Regions from separate parts of the Irregularibacter muris genome, predicted to be linked through region 2. Evidence: a T-box and tRNA genes for the amino acid it is inferred to sense, from the RefSeq annotation. Region 2 holds a T-box; the other holds one or more tRNA genes.

Region 1 (11,209 bases), on a different contig from region 2:
TATGTAAAAATGATAAACAAAAGGCCCTCCCTACAATTGCGCATAAAGAAAGTTGTGTTACTGATCAAAGGGAATAGATCTTTTCAGGATTCTTCACTAAGTTCAGAATTACAGGCAAACTTTCTCATTACGCCATCAAGGGACGACCTTTATCATCTTAATTATGCAGTTGCAAAGATTTCTTCGAATTCTTCTCGATCGATCTTTTCCTTTTCAAGCAATCTCTCAGCTACTTTATGAAGCTTGTTGATATTGTCTTGTAAAAGTTTTTGCGTATTTTGATAAGCCTCGTCAATAATACTTCTCATTTCCTTATCAATAGCGGCTGCTACTTCCTCGCTATAGTTTCTACTTCTAGCGAAATCCCTTCCTATGAAAACTTCATCTTGTTTGTTTCCAAAGGTCATAGGCCCTAGAGTTTCACTCATTCCATATTCTGTGATCATTTTTCGTGCAATAGCCGTTGCTCTTTCTAGGTCATTTTGGGCTCCTGTACTAATATCGTCCAGTACCAATTTCTCTGCTACTCGCCCGCCTAATAATCCCACAATTTCCTCTAGTAATTCCGAACGGGACATATAATATTTATCATCTTCAGGTAGGGACAGGGTATATCCTCCTGCCATCCCCCGAGGGATGATGGAAATCTCATGTACTGGATCGGCGTGGGGTAATAGCTTCATGACCACGGCATGACCAGCTTCGTGATAAGCGGTTAGCTTTTTGTCTTGATCACTAATTACCCTACTTTTCTTTTCAGGTCCTGCAATAACTCTAGTTACTGCATCTTCTAGTTCTCTAACACCAATAGTTTTTTTACTCCTACGGGCTGCTAATAAGGCCGCTTCATTGAGCACGTTTTCCAAATCAGCACCTGTAAAACCAGGGGTCCCTCTAGCTATGTTTCTGAGTTCTACTTCTGGCTCAAGGGGTTTGCCCTTAGCATGTACTTCCAGTATTTCTTCTCTCCCCTTTACATCCGGTCTTCCTACGGGAATTTGTCTATCAAAACGTCCCGGTCTTAGAAGAGCTGGGTCTAATATATCGGGTCTATTGGTAGCGGCAACAATGATGATTCCTTCATTAACCCCAAAGCCATCCATTTCAACAAGTAGTTGATTAAGGGTTTGTTCTCTTTCATCATGGCCTCCTCCAAGACCTGCACCTCTTTGTCTACCTACAGCATCTATTTCATCTATAAAAACAATACAAGGTGAGTTTTTCTTTGCATTTTCAAATAAATCCCTTACCCTAGATGCACCTACTCCTACAAACATTTCTACGAAGTCAGATCCACTTATGCTGAAGAAGGGTACTCCCGCTTCTCCCGCTACTGCCCTTGCCAATAATGTTTTTCCTGTACCAGGAGGTCCTACTAGTAATACCCCTTTAGGGATTCTGGCTCCTAATTCTAGAAATCTTCTAGGAGATTTAAGAAATTCAACAATTTCTTCTAATTCTTCTTTTTCTTCATCCGCTCCTGCTACATCACCAAAGGTGACCTTTCGCTTATCATCGGTATGAAGTTTTGCCTTGCTTTTCCCAAAGGACATAACTCTATTGCCGCCACCTTGGGATTGCTGGGTAAAGATAAAGAAAAATACGACAACTAATAGCACTAAAAATAAAGAAGGAAGTATAGAAGCCCACCACGGACTTTGCGCCGGTGCCTCTACTTCAGTTTGCTGAATTGTTCCAGCCTTTATCGCTTCATGTACCTCCGGCAATTGAATGAAAATCGCCTGGGGAGGAATGACTCCTTCAAATTGTGTACCATTGGTTAGTTTTCCCTCCACCGAATACTGGTCGATGGTCATTTCCTTTACGTTTCCAGCCTGTATATTCTTTAAAACTTCATCATATCGTAGGGTTTTGATGTCTGCTGCTTTGGTTCCAAATAATTGAACCATGGCTACTATGATTATTAGTATGATTAAGTAAAAACTAATCATACGAAAAAACTTTTTCAAATACTAACACTCCCCTCACTTCTCCTATTTTATACTAAGTCATTTTAGCATAAATTGATGTGTAATACAATTTTGCCTCTTTTAGGAAGGAATTGAGCTTTTATTGATAGATCTCTTCCTTTAGTACTCCAATATAGGGTAGATTTCTATATTTCTCTGCAAAATCCAAACCATATCCCACTACAAATTCATCAGGAACTTGAAATCCTATATAGTCGATATCTACTTTGGCTATTCTTCTTGCTGGTTTTTCCAATAAGCTACATACTTTTATACTTTTTACCCCTCTATTTTTAAATAATTTTATTAAATAGCTCAGGGTCAATCCACTATCCACAATATCTTCTACAATTAAAAGGTCTTTATTTTCAATACTGGAACTTAAATCCTTGAGTATTCTTACCTCCCCCGAGGATTGAGTGGAATTTCCATAACTTGTTACATCCATAAAATCCATTTCCAAGGGGATGGTAATATTTTGTGCCAAATCGGCCATAAATAATACTGCACCTTTTAACACACAGATTAAAAGTAAATTTCTCCCCTTATAATCTTTGGATATTTCCTGTCCTAACTCCTTAATACGTTTTTGAAGGGTTGTTGCGTCAATCAATACACCTTTTACATCATTTTCCATGTTGTTCCTCCCTGATTTTAAAATATTCAATTACTAATATATTTTTTGTAGTTTGATCTACAATATATCTTCTATCTACTCTATGGCCAACAATCCATAGTATTTCCTGATTGACTACAACTATGGGAATACTATCTCTTTGGTCTCTAGGTATTTTCAGATCGATGAAATACTCCTTTAGCTTTTTAGATCCCCGTAAACCAATGGGAAAAAATTTGTCTCCCGGTCTTCGATTTCGGATTATCGGAGTTGCTTGTAACTTATCCATATCAAAATATTTTTTATAGGATGTATCTTTTATTATACCAACTTCTTCTCTTTTCACAAAATAGCTTTTGAAGGTCTTATTCACTTCTTCTATGGGGATTTCTGTGTTTATTGGAAGAGAATATTCAAAATCTTTTACTTGATTTTTTTTCCTCCTCAATAGCATTATTTTTTCATATTGCCTTTTAGCGATGATCTCTCCAGGTAAATCTAAAGTCCATGTAGTATTTTCATCATTTTCTAGCATTTTCACAATCATTTGTATATGGGTAAATTCTATTTCCTTCAAATCATTTTTTACCCATTTTATCCCTCTTCTCAACATCTGTTTTTTGATAAAAGGAGATAATCCTTCAAACCAATCGGTAGAAAAAGCCACTCCATCCTGAACAAATTCTCTATGCCCATTCCAGAGCTCCTCTACTGCATGATCTACAAAGTCTTGTTGTTCTCCTATTATTTCCCCAAGATGATTAAGATTTTCCCTAAAATTGGAGTTAAATTTTTCTAGATAGGGGATAACCTCAAGGCGTAGTTTGTTTCTGAGGTAAATAGGTTGTAAATTACTTTGATCTATGCAGGGGGATAGATGATGGACCCCACAATATTCTTCAATTTCTTTCCTAGTGATAGCCAATAAAGGTCTAATGACGCCGTCCTCTCTATGGGGAGGTATCCCTTTTAATCCCTCAGGACCTGTACCCCTCAATATACGCATGAGGATGGTTTCTGCATTATCATCTCTATGCTGTCCCAGGGCGATTTTCTGTAGATTGTACTGCTTTTTTAATTCAAAATATTTTTCATATCTTGCCTCTCGTCCGGCTTCCTCTATAGAAACTCCTTTTTGCTGGCTCAAGCCTTCTATATCTATTTTATAGGCGAAGCAAGGAATGTCCCATTGCAGGCATAGATCGAGAACATATTTCTCGTCTTTATCAGCCTGTTTTCCTCTGAGTTGATGATTAATATGTACAGCCATTACCTGTAATGAATATTCTTTTTGTATAGATTTTAATATATGTAATAGGCAAATGGAATCTGGCCCCCCTGAAACCCCTACGAGGATACCATCTCCTCTATTCAGCATTTTATGTTTATTGATATATTCTACAACCTTATTTCTCATTTTTCCCAACCTTTTTTCCTTTATCTCTTATGCCTATATTATCCTATTCTATATTTTTTAGTATACTCCATCAAGACCTTTGTTAAAAATAAACATAAATTAAGTCATCTATAGCACTATAGATGACTTAATTTATTACTTATTTTTCCAAATCTTAGCTACTAAAATAGTAATATCATCTTTGAGAATGTTTTTACTTTCTTTTCTAGCCTGTTCAAAAAGGCAATGGGCAATTCTTTGAGGATTTCTGCTTTTGATTTTTATTAATTGCTCTCGCACCCATTTTTCCTTATCCTCCACAAAGGGATTGGCGTCCAACAATCCATCGGAAGCCATGATGATAAAATCACCATCCTCTAGCTGTCTTCTACTGACTTCAATGTTTACCTCATCTAAAATACCTACAGGTAGGGAGTTAGATGCAATCATTTCTACTTTTTCTCCCCTTTTGATGAAGGTAGATACTGCACCGATTTTAATAAACTCAGTCTGGGCAGTATATTGGTCAATAATAGACAAATCAATGGTAGAGAACATTTCATCATTGGAGCGGAGCATCAATATGGAGTTAATAGTCTTCAGGGCGATTTCCCTGTTAAAACCAGCCTCCAAAAAATGTTCCAGTAAATTGATGGTTGTCCTACTTTCCCGTGACGCCCTTTTGCCACTGCCCATGCCATCACTCAGGGCCAGCATATATTTCCCATCATGAAGTGGGATATTGGAATAGCTGTCCCCCGACACCTCCTGAGCATCTTTGGAGCTATGTACTATTCCGGTAGTTACTACAAAATTTGTAGCTTCCTTAAAGGAAACCTTGCATTTATTTTTTAATCCATTCCCCTTACATAGGTGTTGTTCCATAATCATTTCTTTTCCTAAGACTTTAGAAATGATTTCCCCCATTGTTTTATCGCAATATCCTTTTCCTTGACAGGGTTTTCCATAAAGGGTTACTTTATATTTTCCCTGACCGTCTTGTAGTACCATAACATCTTGGATAGGGATTTCTTTTTTATCAAAGGCAATGAGAATCTCTTCCTCTTCTTCTTTTCTAAAGACAATATCTGTCCTCATGTCATTGCTTAGATCCTGTATGACCTCTGAAATACCCTGTAATTGTTGAGATACTAAGTTTTTACTTTCCATCACCTGTTTTTCCCAATATTGGTTGGATTTATAAATTTCGTAAAGATAAGACATTACTTTTGTTATTCTCTCAGGTTGCAGGCATTTATTGGACAAACTTTTCGGAATATCCTCTTGCTTTATGGTACTGCATTTTTCTATCTTATTTAATAATAAAAACATGCTTTGATAGGTATTATAGAAATCCAACTTCCAGCACTTGGAATAATAGCTGCATTGGTTACATACTTCTTTGGACACCCGATTAAATACATCATTGATATCCTTTTGATAGAGCAGGGGATCACTGGCTACAGATTGTTCAAAGCTTTTTCCGATCTGTTCAAAAACCTTAGAATAATCCCTCAGCCGTTCAATAGTGACTTCTCTCACCCGTTCTCCATACATTTTCTCCCTCTCTAAGCGATAATCCCCTATGCCTTTAAAGGAAGAGATTCTTTCTTCTATTCCTCTAGGCGCTAACAATAATAAGATAATGGCGATGAGAATCTCCTGTATATGAATAAAGACTTCTGTGGAGCCATTTAGATAAAAGGTTAAGGCCGCATTGCCCAACACAAAGCCCAAAGCAACAGGGATTTTCCCCAAATCTTTAAAGACCCCTGCCATAAGACCCGAAAAGGCATATACTCCGATAATCACCGGGGATACTATATGATCCAGGCTGGTGACCACCCCGACGACAATACCGATAATGGCTCCTGCCCCCGAACCAAGGTGTCGAGCAAAGAGCATGATCGCTGTTATACCCAAAACATTCTTAATAGAATATCCATAAATACTTAGCTCGCTCATGCCCAATAAAGTCAAGGAAATTAAAATAGCACTACAGATCAATTCTTCATTAGAAACAATTTTGCGTTTAACTTGTCCCGTAATTAATGGCAGAGCAGAAGAATAAATAAAAAGCAAAATATAGGTAATAAAACTTTCAAAAACCAGTAATAAAAAATCATAAAGGTAGTTTCCTGCTATCCATTGAAAGACCAACCCTACTGAAAACACACAGAGACTACTTAAAAGGCCTATCTTCCATGTTTTTGTAGATGCCTTGACTCTTTTTCCCATTACCCAATAGGTAAGAGCTAAAGTAATCACTGCCCTTATGATATACAATGTGCTTTGCACGGTGAATAATCCTACCAGTAAACCTATTACTGTCCAGGTTTTTTTCCTCCGCGTAGCCATGATATAGGAAAAAAATGCAAATCCAAAGGGAGATAGGTCGTACATGATAATACTTCGTGCTAGGAAAAAACCTATAAATACCAATAAAAGATCCTGAAGGGCAGCATCAAATTGAAACTTTGTTTTTTGTTTATTTTTAACCTTTGATTGATTAAGTCCGCTATGCACCCTTTCATAAGGTTTTAACGCTTCTAATTTATATGACATTCATTCAACCCCCAAACTTTTTCCTTTCCATGCCATTATAACAGGGCTAAACTAAAATATTTGTCAGGATGGGTGGAATGAATTTCCATGAAAATTTGACAAATCATTAAGGGTTTTTGACAAAATGGCCTTGTTTTGGACAATTTGAAAACTGTTTTAGGGTAATTCTCTCCTGCTAAATGTAGTTTTTAGGGAGTATTATGTAGAAAAGCCTAGGAGAATAATTTTTTGCAATAAAAAAAGCAGCCAAGCTGCTCAGTCCGATAGTAAAGTCTCTTAAATAAAATATATTTTTATTTCGCTATTTTTCCCATGGTTTCATTGGCTAAAGGATTTAACAATTCCAAAAAAATAAAAAATGGTGGTCGCAATAGGGCTCGAACCTATGACCCCCTGCTTGTAAGGCAGGTGCTCTCCCAGCTGAGCTATGCGACCACAAATATTAAAATGGTGACCCCTAGGGGACTCGAACCCCTGTTACCGCCGTGAAAGGGCGGTGTCTTAACCGCTTGACCAAGGGGCCAGCAATATGGTAGCGGCGAACGGATTTGAACCGCTGACACTACGGGTATGAACCGTATGCTCTAGCCAACTGAGCTACGCCGCCATATTATTTGGTTGCGGGAGCCGGATTTGAACCGACGACCTCCGGGTTATGAGCCCGACGAGCTACCTGACTGCTCCATCCCGCGATGATATTGTATGGTGCCGAGGACCGGAATCGAACCGGTACGATCTTTGGGATCGCAGGATTTTAAGTCCTGTGCGTCTGCCAGTTCCGCCACCCCGGCTAATCTGTTTTGAAAGCTGTCTTGTTGAAGACAAAACTCATTATATAACATACTCCATACTCCGTCAATAGCTTTTTTCATTATTTTTTAAAAATCTTTTATCCATTTTATTCCTCAGGAGCTTTGCAAGCTTTTATCTCTGTTTTTTACTCCAGCTACTGATGCTAAACTATTGATTGTCATATAAAAGTTTTATTTGATTAATTATATTGGCCTTATTGCTATCAAAGATCTTTTTTCTATGAGCGTTCAACCCCGATGGGTGGGGAAATCCTCTAATAATTTTTCTATTTATCGTAGTATTTAATCGAAAAATCTCATCTAAGAATGTCTCAACAGCTTTTCCAAGAGGGATAATTATTTTAAGATTAGGTAATTGCTCTATTTCATATTGTATAGAATTGCTAGCAATTCTATACAAAAATGAGTTTTTTAATAAACTCGGTGTATATCCATTATAATTTTTTAATTCTTTTCCTATAAAAACGGGATATCTGATTAATGAGGTTGTATGAAGCTTTTTAAATTTTAAATCAAAGATTTCAGATGCCTTATTAACCTTCAAAAAATAATTTATATTTAATTGATCAAACATAGTAATCAAATTTTGCCTTGAACTTCCGAATAATCTAGACTCACTTTTACAATTTTCAAGAATATCATCATCATTACTATTCTCTAGACTTTTAACAATAGAAAACGATTTATACATTTGCTGAAACCCTGGACAAATTCCAATGATTATGATGGATGCTTGAGTATTTATAACTTCATTATGTGCAGAATAATAAATCGAAATATTATTCTCTCGATTTACTATTAAATGATCATCTAAAATATACTTTTTTTCGGCTTGTAAATCTAAATTTAAAATATGTGGTTTATAATCTTTAAACAAATTATTTGCATTTATCATCATTATCTCCTTTCTCCCTGTTTTACTTGAGCTACAAATCATTTCGATAAATCCATTCTTATTTATTTTGAAAGGATTTCAATCAAGGTATTATCAAAACTTAAAACACGAGGTCTAGTAGTTCATATACCATTCCCTCTAGATTATCACTTTCACTGATCATGATACTCTCTATGGCAAAGACCTCCATAATGCATTTTAATATGACAATGCCCGCAATAATGATATCGGCTCTTTTGGGTTGCAAGCCTTTTATTTTTTTTCTTTCTTCTATATTCAATGGAATAAGTTGTTGTAAAATCCCTGCAATTTCTTTGAAGGAAAGGGTGCTTTGATGTATTTTCCGCCAATCATAGTATTCCATTTGTTGTTTCATAGCGGATAGGGTGGTGATGGTGCCGGCAATACCCACTATTTTTGCATCCTCCATTAGGGATAATTTTTCTTTTAAGGGAAGAAGTTGCTCTTTGATATTTTTCTCCAAATCCTTTAATTCTACAGCACTTATGGGATCGTGGGCAATGAACTTTTCTGTCATTCTCAAGGCACCTATATTGATGCTGGTTAAACTTTCTATGCCCTCTTTCTTGCTGCCCAGAATAAATTCTGTACTTCCCCCGCCAATATCTATAACCAGTAGTCTTTCTGTATCTATCTCACCCATTACTCCCTTGAACCCTATTTCCGCTTCTCTTTCTCCGGAAAGCAGTTGGATTTCTAGGCTTAATTCTTTTTCTACCTTATGGATAAACTCCTCTCTATTTGATGCATCTCTAAGGGCACTAGTGGCAAAGGCCACTATCTTTTCTATCTTCTGTTTATGTGCTATGCCCACAAATTTTTTTAGGGCGGCAAAGTTTCTTTCTATGGTTTCCCCACTAAGATATCCATTTTTATCTATTCCTTGTCCCATACGGGTGGTTTCTAGTGTTTTTTCCCGATCTACAATCTGTCCATTGTTTATTGTGGCTATCATTAGCCTCATGGAATTGGTGCCTATATCAATTATAGCTACTTTTTTCATCTTCTTCTCCTTTTGCTTGCTTTTAACATGGTAGCAGTCATCGCCACTTCAGTGAAATAGAAACTTTTGGTTCCTGGCAAGCAAAATAGACTTTTCTATTTCACAATAAAAGCATTCCCTAAATAAGGAATGCTCATATCTTTTATATGAATATAAATAATAATTTCGGTAATTAAAACTGACCTTTTTTGTAACTGCCCCCTCTTTTAGAATCAAAGCTTTTCTTTAGTGATTGTTGTCGCTCATCACTTTCTTTGATGAACTTTGATAATTGGTCTTCAAAATTCAACCCCTTGGTTTGAGGTTGATCAGTTCCACTCCATTGATAGGGATTTCTCTTACTTTTTTTAGGTTGTGCCTGTTTAATGGACAAACTAATTTTGCCATCTTTATCAATAGACAATACCTTCACTTTCACCTTATCTTGTACCTTCAGGTGGTTGTTGATATCCTTTACATAGCTATCGGAAATCTCTGAAATATGAACCAAGCCTGTCTTACCTTTTTCCAGCTGAACAAAGGCACCGAAATTTGTAATTCCAGTAACAATACCTTCAATAACTTTTCCAACCTCTACCGGCATAGCGTAGAAATTCCTCCTTAAATAAATTTAATAAATCAAAGGGACAGCATTAAGCGTCTTTAACCTTCTCATATTATACTGTAATCCCCTCAATAGGTCAATAATCATCATTTTTTATTTTCCTGCGTGTCCTTTTCTACTTCTATGTACACCTTTTCGTTGGGATATACCAATCCGAAATATTTTCTGGCCATGATTTCTATATGTTTATCTGATTTTGATTGTTCTATCTCTTCTGCCAATTGTTGATAGTATTTTTGGGCTTTTTCTACCTCTATGCTAAGTTGCTCCTTTTCTTTAGCCAAGTTTTGATATCGTATTTCTAAATGGATGTATTGGTATAAAAAATAACCGAATATAATGAGCAGCAAAAATATGGTTCTTCTTCTAGATCTTTTTTTCTTTTTTCTTTGATATCTTTTTACTAAATCTTCTCTGTTCCTAGAGTCCATATTTCATCATCCTAAATTTTAGTACTTGTCTACCTTTATAGTATTCTATACAGAATAGGGCTTATCCTTTTTATCTTACCCTATTTTTTTCTGCCTAAATATCCCTTATATTTATTATACTGTTTTGTGACGATTTTAGGAATATTGAAATACTTTTTTATTTTTGCTCCCCCTCTTCTTATTTTGTTATTTACCCTCATCACAGGCAGGTACAGTGCCTTTTTTATCCATTTGCAGGGAATGATGAGGATCATGATGATGATTTTAAGTATTCTGATGAAGATTTCAATGATTAATTGAATGATTTTTCTTATCCAAGGACTCAGTAGCCAGAAGTATAATAGCCATCCTGTAGCAAAGCCTAACAATGTATATACTCTAACAATGCCATTGTTACTGTAAAATAAAACTCCCAATACAATAATTACGGATACCATCCAAAATAAAATATCTTTTATCCCTCTACCCTTAGTTTTCTTATTTCCTCCATTTAAAAGCATGTCGATTAGATCGTATACTATTCCAATAATTAGTCCTCCGTAAAGGGTAAATAAAAATACATAAATTTGAACACGTATATTTTCTTCCATAATGACCCCCCATTCATAACCACTCTACTCTTATACTATGAGAGGATAGAAAGTTTTTAGAAGTATCAATGATAAAAAAGAAAGCACACTTGATCATAAGTAGCTTTCTTAAAATCATAGGAAGCTTTAACGGAACATTTTTCCCAGGAAGCTGCCTCCCTTACTTCGTATATCCACATTTTCACTATAGGCAAAGGAAACGATTTTTCCTGTAATATTCAAATTGGATTTCTCTACGTTTAAGTTATTGATGTGAAGGTCTTCTCCATGAATAGTAAGTAAACCCATTTCGGTTTCTAATATCAC
Region 2 (11,209 bases):
CATATCCTCCATCATAGGATAGTTTTCTGCTGGCATTGCTGGCATCATTCCCCAATTGGAGTCCATACAGGGATGATGAGGGTTAGGCATTGCTGGCATCGTTGGATAGCCCATGCATGGATCTTGGGGGGGCATTGGCATTGCTGGTGGCATCATTCCAGGACAGTTATGCATGGAACAGGGTACGGGTACACAATAGCAATGCATTGTCATTCCAGGCATCATTCCGGGATGCATTCCAGGCATCATGTCTGGGCACATTCCTGGGTACATTCCATGGTGCATATCAGGCATCATGGGATAGTCCATTTCGGGCATTTTGGGATATTCTTCTCTATGCTTTCTTTTTCCCACAAAAATTCCTCCTTACTAACATTTTAAATATCACAACTAGGGTATTTTCTATGTTATTTCCTCCTAGTTCAATATTAGTATATGAGGTAAAATCACTTTGGTGACAAATGACGATTTCCCATTGCCCTCAACTCTATTCTATCTACTCAATCCTTAAAGACTACTTTTGCGTTTTTCCATCTACTTTCTATATCTTTCATTTAATCAATTCTAAAAAGTTCCTTGGCATTTCTAGTGGTTTGCTGCGCCACTTCTTCCACGGTTATATTTTTTATTTCTGCAATTTTTTGGGCTACATATTTTACTAATGCGGGATGGTTTTTCTTGCCCCTAAAGGGCAGTGGTGTTAGGTAAGGGCTATCGGTTTCAATTAATAACTTGTCCAAAGGAACTTTCTCCACTACTTCTACTGCCTTCCGGGCATTTTTGAAAGTAACCGGTCCAGAAATGGATAAATATAAGCCTAGCGCTATAAATTGTTGGGCCATTTCTACACTGCCGCTATAGCTATGCATGACTCCACCATTATTTTTTCTGAAATGCTGCTCTAGAATATGATAGGTATCCTCATGGGCATCTCGATTGTGTATGATAATAGGTAGGTCTAACTTGGATGCCAGCTTTATCTGCCTTTGAAACACCTGTTTTTGAACTTCCCTGGGGGAATTGTCATAATAATAATCCAATCCTATTTCTCCAATAGCCTTTACCTTAGGATGCCTAGCTAATTCTTCCAATTGTTTGTAGCTGTCCTCTTCTACAGTCTTTGCATCATGGGGGTGAACCCCCACAGCGGCATAGATAAAATCATGTTTTTCTGCCAACATCACCGCTTCTTTAGAAGAAGGTAAGTCTGCCCCGGGATTTAAAATATAAGATATATTTTCCTGTATTGCCTCTTGTATGAGCTGCTTTCTATCTTCATGAAATCTTTCGTCATTTAGGTGGGCATGACTATCAAAATACATGGGTTTCCTCTCCTTTATTCACTTACTCTATTGTGCCCGTTGATAAAACATTACAAATAGAAATCAACGGGCACAACAGGTTACCTGACTTGAGTACCACTATCAATATCCTCATCTACTGTTACAATGGTAAGTTGTTTTCCCTTAGAGGCTGCCAGAATCATCCCTTGGGATTCTTCTCCCCTTAGTTTAACAGGTTTTAGATTGGCTACTACCACAACTGTCTTCCCTATTAGCTCTTCAGGAGTATAGTGTTGGGCAATTCCTGATACTACCTGTCTTTTTTCTTCGCCCATTTGTAATTGAAGCTTTAATAGCTTATCGGCTCCCTTTACCTTTTCAACCTCTAGTACCTTTGCTGTTCTAAAATCTATTTTTCCAAAGTCATCTATGGTAATAAATTCTTCTTTATCCTCTGATTTCTCTTCAACTTTTTCTTCTTTTTTCTTTTTTGGCTGTTCCTTAGGTTGGGGTTCTACCTTTTCCTTTTCCTCTTCAATTCTTGGGAAAATGACTTTTCCTTTTTGTACCTTTGCCTCGCTAGGATAATTGCCAAATTCTTTTAAGCTTTCCCAGGTAGTTATTTCTTCTTCTGTAATGCCCAATTGTTCTCTTATCAATTTAGGTGTATTAGGCATAAAGGGACTGATTAATACAGAAATAAATCTCAAGCTCTCTACGAGATTGTAAAGTACCGCCGCTAGTCTTGCTTTTCTCTCCTCGTCCTTGGCCAATACCCAAGGCATAGTCTCATCAATATATTTATTGCTTCTAGATACCAGCTTCCAAATATCTGCTAGGGCATTGCTGTATTGTAGCTTATCCATATGCTCCTCTACCTTTGCTGGTGTTTCTAGGGCAAGTTTTATTAAGTCATCATCATAGTCTCCAGATTCTTGTTTTCCAGGGAGCTGCCCTGCAAAATATTTATCTACCATAGCCACCGTTCTGCTGAGGAGATTTCCTAAATCATTGGCTAAATCTGCATTGATTCTATTGACCAATATGTCCTCAGAATATACGCCATCAGAGCCAAAGGGTAGCTCTCTCAGTACATAGTACCTGATGGCATCCACTCCATATTTGTCCGCTAAAATCACTGGATCTACTACATTGCCTTTAGACTTAGACATTTTTCCTCCCTGTAGAAGTATCCAGCCATGACCAAAGACTTTTTCTGGCAAAGGTAAGTCTAAAGCCATGAGCATAGCTGGCCAAATAATGGTATGGAACCTGGCAATATCCTTCCCTACTAATTGAACATTGGCAGGCCAGTATTTTTTAAACTCTTGATCCTGATCGGTAAGATAGCCTAAGGCAGTAATGTAGTTGGATAGGGCATCTACCCATACATAAACCACATGCCCTGGATCAAAGGTAACCGGGATGCCCCAGCTAAAGGAGGTTCTAGATACGCATAAATCCTCTAATCCTGGTTTTAGGAAGTTATTAATCATCTCATGCTTAATGGATTCGGGCTGTACAAATTCCGGATGATTTTCAATATGCTCAAGAATTCTGTCTTGGTATTTGGACATTTTAAAGAAGTAGGCCTCTTCTTTGGTCAATTCTACCTCTCTTTCACAATCAGGACACTTTCCATCATGTAATTGTCCTTGGGTCCAGAAGGATTCACAGGGTGTGCAATACCATCCCTCATAATGGGATTTGTAAATATCCCCTTGTTCATATAGCTTTTTAAATATTTTCTGAACGATTTCTCTATGGTCCTCGTCAGTGGTTCTGATAAATTGGTCATTGGAAATATCTAAGGTTTCCCAAAGTTTTTTAATCCCTGCCACAATTTCATCCACATAGGCCTTTGGGGTTTTCCCTTGCTTCTCTGCTACTCTTTGAATCTTCTGGCCATGCTCATCTGTACCTGTTAGAAACTTTACATCATATCCCGTAAGGCGTTTGAAACGGGCTGCAGCATCAGCAGCTACTGTAGTATAGGAGTGTCCTATATGCAGCTTATCACTGGGATAATAGATAGGGGTTGTAATATAAAAGGTTTTTTTCGTCATGGTTATTCATCCTTTCTTTTTTAAAATATTTATATATCAATGAATTAACTTGCTGTACTCGTTAAATGAAGAATTTGTTTTGTGTAGAGGTTTAGAGAATGCTCATGAAGCTAGATAGACGCTTTACATCAAGTGTTTGAGCAAAGCGAGTTTTTGACACTGCCTATCGCAAATTTACAAAATCTTAACCGAAGAACATGGACAAATCGGAATTTAACTAATACAACAGATTTATTGAAATAATAATATAAATACAAAAAACCCCCATCCCTATTGAAAGGGACGAGAGTTAACTTCGTCGTACCACCCTTTTTCGTCAAAACCTCACGATTTTGACCTCTTTAAGTGAGCGTGACCATTATCACTCTGTTTCATAACGTAAACAACTCCGTTATTATCTAAAATCCTCTGGATTCTCGATAATACAGTTCCAGGACCATTTCTATAGAGGAATGCACAACTGGCTTTCACCTACCCCAGCTCTCTTTATGTGATGCCTTCCATAGTCTTCCCTTCATCACCTTTGTCTTTCAATATATCTTTCCTAATTAGAATCATTATATACATAATATAAAGAAAATTCAAGGGAAATCCCAGCTCTTTGCTTCTTTGTTTTATCCTATAAAAATAGTATAATAATGGTGAATGGCTGAAACCATAAAAAACTATCAATCTCCCAAGAAGGGAATTGCTTTTCTGAAGAAAAGCAGTTGATATTATCTTTGGAGGGATTATGAAAAATTCATCAAGAAAATTAGTTCTATCTGGTTTTTTTATGGCTCTTGGCCTTGTATTGCCTTTTTTTACAGGTCAAATTCCTAGCATAGGAAATAAGTTATTGCCTATGCATATTCCGGTTTTACTATGCGGTTTTATTTGTGGAGGAAGATATGGATTGGCTGTAGGATTTATTGTACCTCTATTTAGGAGTGTTCTTTTTGGTATGCCCCCCATGTTCCCCACTGCTTTAGCTATGGCTTTTGAATTGGCTACCTATGGATTGATATCAGGGTTGTTATACAAAGTCCTACCCAAAAATAAGGTAAACCTGTTTGCCTCTTTGATGACCGCAATGATTAGTGGGAGGATTGTATGGGGAATAGTCAGTTATTTTCTATATGGCATTCATGGCACTACCTTTAGTATAGAAGTTTTCACAGCAGGGGCCTTTCTCAATGCTATACCAGGAATTATCATCCAACTTATTCTCATCCCCTTAATTATTTCATCCCTTGAAAGGACAAAGGTTATAGAAAATGCTTGAAGCGATTAGATTGTATCCGAAGATGCAAATGCAAAAGATAATAGATCAAATGGATTCTCTACTTAGATCCAAGGATTTGGTTATAATGGCTATTGATGGAAAAAGTGGCTCTGGCAAAAGCACATTGGCTGACCTATTGGCCCAATACTATGATTGTAATGTCTTTCATATGGATGACTTTTTTCTAAGACCTGAGCTCAAGACAGAAGAAAGACTTAAAGAGGTTGGGGGAAATGTGGATTATGTTCGATTTAAAGAAGAAGTAATCCATGGTCTTCTGTCCTCTACTCCGTTTCAATACCGCATATATGATTGCCAAACCCTGTCCTTTTCAGAGCATATATCCGTTGCTCCAAAGAAGTTAAACATCATAGAGGGTAGTTATAGTCTGCATCCCACCCTAATCCATTATTATGATCTTAAAATATTTTTAACCACTGATGACAAAACCCAGAGTAGACGCATACTCAAAAGAAATGGCCCAATCATGCATAAAAGATTTCTCCATGAATGGATTCCCAAAGAAAATCAGTATTTCGAGGAAATGAGAATAAAAGAAAAAAGTGATATCATCATAGAAGTACAAGGAAAGTAATTAAAAAAATCTTTTTCCCATTTCCACTGAAAATCAAGTATCTTAGACCCTAGATTCTTTAATACACCTAAAATGACAAAGTATATTCGGGCTTAACAAAATATCAATTTTTGCGTTGTCACAAAGCTTAAAATTTATTTTTGCATTCGAAATGAGGTTGGGCACTAATTTTGGGTACCTAACCTCTTATTTTGATGTGTAAAACCGATTTGCCCTTGACCTCATTATCTAAAAAATACTTCTATCTCTCCCATGCTAATATAGACTCTGGATATTTCTGGATATATATGGATATATATGGTATGCTATAGAGAATAGGAGGCGATCGTTTGAAATCTCTAAGATCATCAAAATCATTGGATAGAATCATTCTTTTAATCTTTACATTATTGCTTGTATATGATTATTTCCCTAATATTTTCTTCGTCAATATACTTCCCAAAAGCATTTTGATCATTTTCATTTTGGGGATCTGTTTATTTAGTTTATTATTCAAAAAACACCATACTATGAGTAATAAACCGATACTAAAATGGCAAATACTTCTAACTATATATCCTCTTTTTTTAATCGGCCTTCTTACTCTCTTAGGTGGGAAATCCTCTGTAGGATTGTCCTTCCATAGCATTGGTTTATGGATTGCATTCCTTCTGTCCGTGTTAGAAATGCTCCGACAATGGAAAAAAATTAAACAGGTGGATAAATATTTATAGGTAAACAGGATAAACAACTGAATACTATTGTTTATCCTGTTTATTTGCAATGATGATCTCAATATACTTTAATAAACATAGGGAAAATTCACGGACCAAATACCCAACTACAAATCACTACCGAGGCCACAATAGCGGCGAAATCTGCCATCAAAGCCGCAGGCAGAGTATGCCTGTAATCCTTAATGCCTATAGACCCAAAATATACTGCCAAAGTATAAAAAATAGTTTCAGAAGAACCCATCATGGTGGAAGCTACTCTGCCGATAAAGGAATCCGGATGGAAATTTTCTAAAATATCTGCCAAAATGGCCAGTCCTCCTGAGCCAGACAAAGGACGCATCAAAGCTAAGGGCAATACTTCCTTGGGTACCCCAATCAAACCAAATACAGGGGCCAATGCCTTAATAAGATAATCTAAAGCTCCCGATGCTCTAAATATTCCTATGGCTACTAGCATAGTCAATAAATAAGGAAAGACCCGAGCGGCGGTGCTGATTCCATCCTTTGCCCCCTCTACAAAACACTCATAAACTTTTACCCTTTTTATAAAACCAAAAGTAAGAATAGTCAAAAGAAAAAGAGGGATAATAGCCGAAGATATCCATTTGATCATGCCTTATTTCCCCCTTTTTCTAAAATCTTTACACTGATCAAGCCAAACAATGTAGATATCGTGGTGGCGATTAAAGCTGTTCCTATAATCTCGGTGGGGTTGGTTGAACCCGCTGACATTCTTAGGGCAATGACTGTGGTGGGGATGACCTGAATGGAGGAAGTATTGATGACCAAAAATGTGCACATGGCATTACTGGCCCTAGTTTTAAATTCATTTAATTTTTGTAGTTCCTTCATGGCCTTTAATCCCAAAGGAGTAGCCGCATTGCCCAAACCCATCATATTGGCTGCCATATTCATCACCATGGCCCCTATCGCGGGATGGTTTTTAGGTACCTGGGGAAAAATCAGCTTCATTATAGGGGATAATAGTTTGGCTATTCCCTGAATAAAACCTGATTTTTCAGCTACTTTCATTAGTCCTAACCACAATGCCCATACACCTATAAATCCTATACACATTTGTACTGCCAACCCAGCTGAATCCATAGCTGCCTGGGTAACCTGTTCTATTCTTCCATTGAGAAATCCCACCACAATTCCAATGCTAATCATCAAAAACCATAGGATATTAATCATAAAAAATCTCTCCTATCTACTGCCCCTAATTTTTACTAGAGTAAATCATTCAATCTCATGTACTGGCAGGATACAGATTTACATTATAATTAATCTATATAGTGATATAATAGGAAATATGATATAATAAGTCTGAATTTTTTTAGGGAGGTTTACCATGTCTACAAATAAAACCAACGATGAGATAAGTACCATTGATGAGGAAATTAATAAGGCCATTTCTACTATTTCTGAATTAGAAGAATGGATCAAGGAGCTTTCTAATGATGAGGGGATTATTCGTATAGAAAAGGAAAGTCCTATAAAGAGCAAATTCAGTCAGTTGCATATGGAAGTACAATCCTTAACGAAGTCCTTAACGGAATTAGGGATTTTAGACGGGGAAGATCTATAGATAAATACGTCGTAGACTGTCCCTACCCATTAATCTCAGCCGCTGGGGGAGTTAAATTCCAATTTGCTCATGTTTGAGCCCAAGAGTTTGTAAATTCGCTATATAGGACACGCCTATAACTCGCTACGCTCAGACACTTGACTTAAAGCCCCTATATAGCTTCATTAACAAACTCTAAGTCTCTTCACAAAGCAAAATCTCCATTTAACTCCCCCAGCTGACACATAAATAGTGCGTCGTAAAAAGTGACTGTCGTGCTGAAGGAAACAAAGCATCTTATGTTTGTCTTTTGGGTCTAAGATCCTTCGTTAACGTTCAGGATGACAAGCCTTTTTATAACGCACTGTTTGCAGGTCAGCTGGATTAGTTAAATGGAGACTTGACGTAGTGTAAGGGTTTAGAGTTTGTTAATGTAGCTGGAAGCGTTTTAAGTCAAGTGTTTGAGCAAAGCGAGTTTTTGACGCTGCTGAAAGCAAATTTTACAAACTCTTACCCCAAACGTAGCAAGTCGGAATTTAACTAATCCAGCTGTTCCTATCATGAAAAGAAGGGCAGTCTACGACGTATTTTTCTCCTGATATGACGCTTAATTCTTATATCCCCTACAAAACAATATCTCCCAATACCTTTCCAATGCTTTCGTTAATAATTAGATTGGCGCGACTGTCGTAAGATGTTTGAGATTTATTGATAAGCACCAATTTGTCCCCAGTATAATACTCCACTAAACCGGCCGCCGGATATACAGCTAGGGAAGTCCCTCCTATGATGAGCATATCTGCCTGGGCTATGTAAGATACTGCCTTTTGTATAATTTCATTGTCTAAACCTTCTTCATATAAAACCACATGGGGTTTAATGTTCCCCCCACAGCTCTTACATTTTGGTACAATCTCTGGACTTTCCAATATATCTTCTAATCCATAATCCTTATAGCAATCCATGCAATAATTTCTAAAAACAGATCCATGAAGTTCCAATACTTCTTTACTTCCTGCCATTTGATGTAAATTATCTATGTTTTGGGTAATGACAGCCTTCAGTTTACCTTCTTGTTCCAGTTTAGCCAAGGCAAAGTGGGCTGGATTGGGCTTAGCATCTTTGTAAATCATTACATTTCTATAAAAGTCGTAAAACTCTTCTCGGTGACTCATAAAAAAGCTATGGCTGAGTATAATTTCTGGTGGGTATCCATATTGGGTTTTTGCTTTAAATATTCCCTCTTCACTTCTAAAATCTGGGATATTGCTTTCAGTGGATACACCGGCACCACCGAAGAATACGATATTGGAACTCTCATCGATCATCTCTTTTAATCTTGCTTTTGTCATTCTTATCACCTTTCTTTATTTGTCTAATTCTTGTAAAATATCTCCAAAATCTTTAAAGGGATGAAAATCTATATTTTCCTGCTGACAATACTCTGCCAGCACTCCTTTAGCAAATATAAGATCGGTTTTTGGGGCTACGCAGGCATCAGAATAACCATCTCCTATAAACACTACTTGTCTGTTCTTAGGATATTGCCCTTTAATATTTTCCATTACTTTGCACTTACAAGTGCCGTAGGTACATCCCTTTAGTCTCTCCTGGGATACAGATACCTTTATTTCCTCCCCACTAAAGGAGATTTTATTGCTAAAGAAGGGGATATCCTCCAATCCATGTTGTTTTAAAATACGCTTGATGCTAAAATCTATGCCATCACTAATAATATAGATAGATTCTCTCCGTTTTTCCACCCATTGTACAAAGTCTTTAAAACCAGGATCAATAGGAAGAGATGTAAAAAATTCATCTAATTCATCCTCAGTAGCAGCCACCATGGATAATATTTGTTCCATAGCATCCTTAGTAGGGATTTCTCCCCTATTCCACTTATCATCTATTTCCCTCCACTCTTTGGGAGCAAAGGTATCTGCCATGGCGTCATTGGTATCTTTTTGGGTGATAGTGCCATCAAAATCTACAAGATAAATTCTTTTCATTTTTTCTTTCCTTTCTACTTTTGTATTTTATCATAAAAGGACAGGTCCATTGGCCTATCCACTTATTCCTGCCTCTTCAAGAATTAGTTTTTCATTCACTATAGAGGCTTGACAACCCAATGGCAAGGTAGCCTTATACCTTCCATGACCGCATTTTACTCCCCAAAGGGTGGGCTTTTTCAGGGGTACAAAAAATTCCTCTAGGATTTCTTCTAAGGGATATTGGGCATCCTCTGGACAGTTTGTAAATTCTCCTAGGATAAAACCAAGGGCATCCTCTAGTTTACCAGCTAAGTTCAATTGACTGAGCATTCTATGGATTTTATAATTAGCCTCTCCTACCTCTTCTAGGATGAGAATTTTATTTTTACAATCTATTTCAAAGGGTGTACCTAAGGTTGCGCATATCACGCTTAGGTTTCCCCCTATTAGTCTTCCTGTGGCTCTCCCTGGATATATAGTTTTCAGTCCTAGGCTATCTTTAGGAAAAGTGATTTCTCCCAGGGGTTTCTTCTCCATTAATGCCTTCTTCAGCATAGCTTTGTTGTCGCTAGGAACATCTTCTCCTAACTCAGCTACCATGGGACCATGAAAAGTAATTAATCCAGTCCTCTGACCTATGGCTAGATGAAGAGCTGTAATATCACTATAGCCTACAAATACCTTCGGATTGTTCTTTATCCCATCATAATCAATATGGGGCAAAAGGGGCAAAGTACCATATCCCCCTCTAATACATAGAATACCCTTCACTTCCGGGTCTTCAAACATTTGATGCAAATCATATACTCTCTGTTGAATGCTACCTGCTAAAAAACCTTTTTTCTCCTGTATGAACTTCCCTTTTTTTATTTTGAATCCCTGACCCTCTAGCCAGTCTATTCCTCCCTTTAAAAAACTTAGCTCCATTCCACTGGCTGGAGAAATTAAACCTATACAATCCCCTGGCCTTATGGCTGTTGGTTTTATCATGATCCATCACCCTTATAAGTATTTATTTCCTCTGGTACTTTTTATGATGACTACCTGACAATTATGTATGAAGAAAAATTATGGAAAATCTTTTCTCCTTTGATTGACTTTTTATGGAAAACTTGTTATTATTTAAGTAGCTCCAAATGTCGAAAAATGTAGAAAGGGGGGTAGATCAATGAAATCCACTGGCATTGTTAGAAAGGTCGATGAATTAGGCAGGATTGTTATTCCTGTGGAATTACGTCGTACTCTAGATATTCACATAAAAGATTCCTTAGAAATCTTTGTTGATGATCAATATATTATGCTAAAAAAATATGAACCTGCTTGTGTTTTCTGTGGACAGGCTAAAGATATTATGACTTTCAAAAATAAAAATATTTGTCCTGATTGTCTTGAGGAATTAAAATAATCATACTTATTGCCAAAATCTCCTACTTTCTAATAGGAGATTTTGTTTATTATTGGATGATTTAGGTATATATATTATAAGGCTTTTCCCAATATGAAGACAATATAGCCAATGGATTTATACTTTTTGACAATAGTTCAGAGACAATTTTGTTTCATCTAAGGCTTATAATAAGAAATAGATCACAATGTATAGTAAAAGGGGGAGACTATCATGTTAGATGAGTTGTTAAATTTCTTTATTGATCACCGTTGGTCATTCTTTATTCTTTGCTCGTCCTTGAGTTTCGTGCTTATTTTTACTGGTCCCCTAATTGGCTTTA

What was found. The T-box of region 2 lies ahead of metG (methionine--tRNA ligase). A T-box ahead of a tRNA ligase gene usually reads a tRNA of that ligase, here a tRNA-Met.
Region 1: it has a tRNA-Met gene. The T-box ahead of metG (methionine--tRNA ligase) is inferred to sense a tRNA for this amino acid. The anticodon was not compared.

Annotation. Positions count from the first base shown of each region.
Region 1 covers NZ_JANKAS010000006.1:142,338-153,546, reverse strand. Annotated here, with positions in the region: gene ftsH (ATP-dependent zinc metalloprotease FtsH) at 162-1,970, opposite strand; gene hpt (hypoxanthine phosphoribosyltransferase) at 2,071-2,607, opposite strand; gene tilS (tRNA lysidine(34) synthetase TilS) at 2,597-4,003, opposite strand; gene spoIIE (stage II sporulation protein E) at 4,139-6,547, opposite strand; tRNA gene NSA47_RS08630 (tRNA-Val) at 6,907-6,982, opposite strand; tRNA gene NSA47_RS08625 (tRNA-Glu) at 6,996-7,070, opposite strand; tRNA gene NSA47_RS08620 (tRNA-Met) at 7,078-7,154, opposite strand; tRNA gene NSA47_RS08615 (tRNA-Met) at 7,163-7,239, opposite strand; tRNA gene NSA47_RS08610 (tRNA-Leu) at 7,251-7,338, opposite strand; gene NSA47_RS08605 (uracil-DNA glycosylase family protein) at 7,508-8,257, opposite strand; gene NSA47_RS08600 (Ppx/GppA phosphatase family protein) at 8,355-9,278, opposite strand; gene NSA47_RS08595 (S1 domain-containing RNA-binding protein) at 9,451-9,861, opposite strand; gene NSA47_RS08590 (FtsB family cell division protein) at 9,969-10,313, opposite strand; gene yabQ (spore cortex biosynthesis protein YabQ) at 10,394-10,903, opposite strand; gene yabP (sporulation protein YabP) at 11,030-11,209, opposite strand, start outside.
Region 2 covers NZ_JANKAS010000010.1:87,210-98,418, forward strand. Annotated here, with positions in the region: gene NSA47_RS11060 (hypothetical protein) at 1-354, opposite strand, end outside; gene NSA47_RS11065 (TatD family hydrolase) at 555-1,322, opposite strand; gene metG (methionine--tRNA ligase) at 1,403-3,349, opposite strand; T-box leader at 3,625-3,876, opposite strand; gene NSA47_RS11075 (ECF transporter S component) at 4,083-4,613, shown strand; gene NSA47_RS11080 (uridine kinase family protein) at 4,642-5,208, shown strand; gene NSA47_RS11085 (spore maturation protein) at 6,010-6,534, opposite strand; gene NSA47_RS11090 (nucleoside recognition domain-containing protein) at 6,534-7,118, opposite strand; gene NSA47_RS11095 (hypothetical protein) at 7,276-7,512, shown strand; gene NSA47_RS11100 (NAD-dependent protein deacylase) at 8,115-8,843, opposite strand; gene NSA47_RS11105 (MtnX-like HAD-IB family phosphatase) at 8,859-9,500, opposite strand; gene NSA47_RS11110 (S66 peptidase family protein) at 9,555-10,472, opposite strand; gene NSA47_RS11115 (AbrB/MazE/SpoVT family DNA-binding domain-containing protein) at 10,651-10,887, shown strand.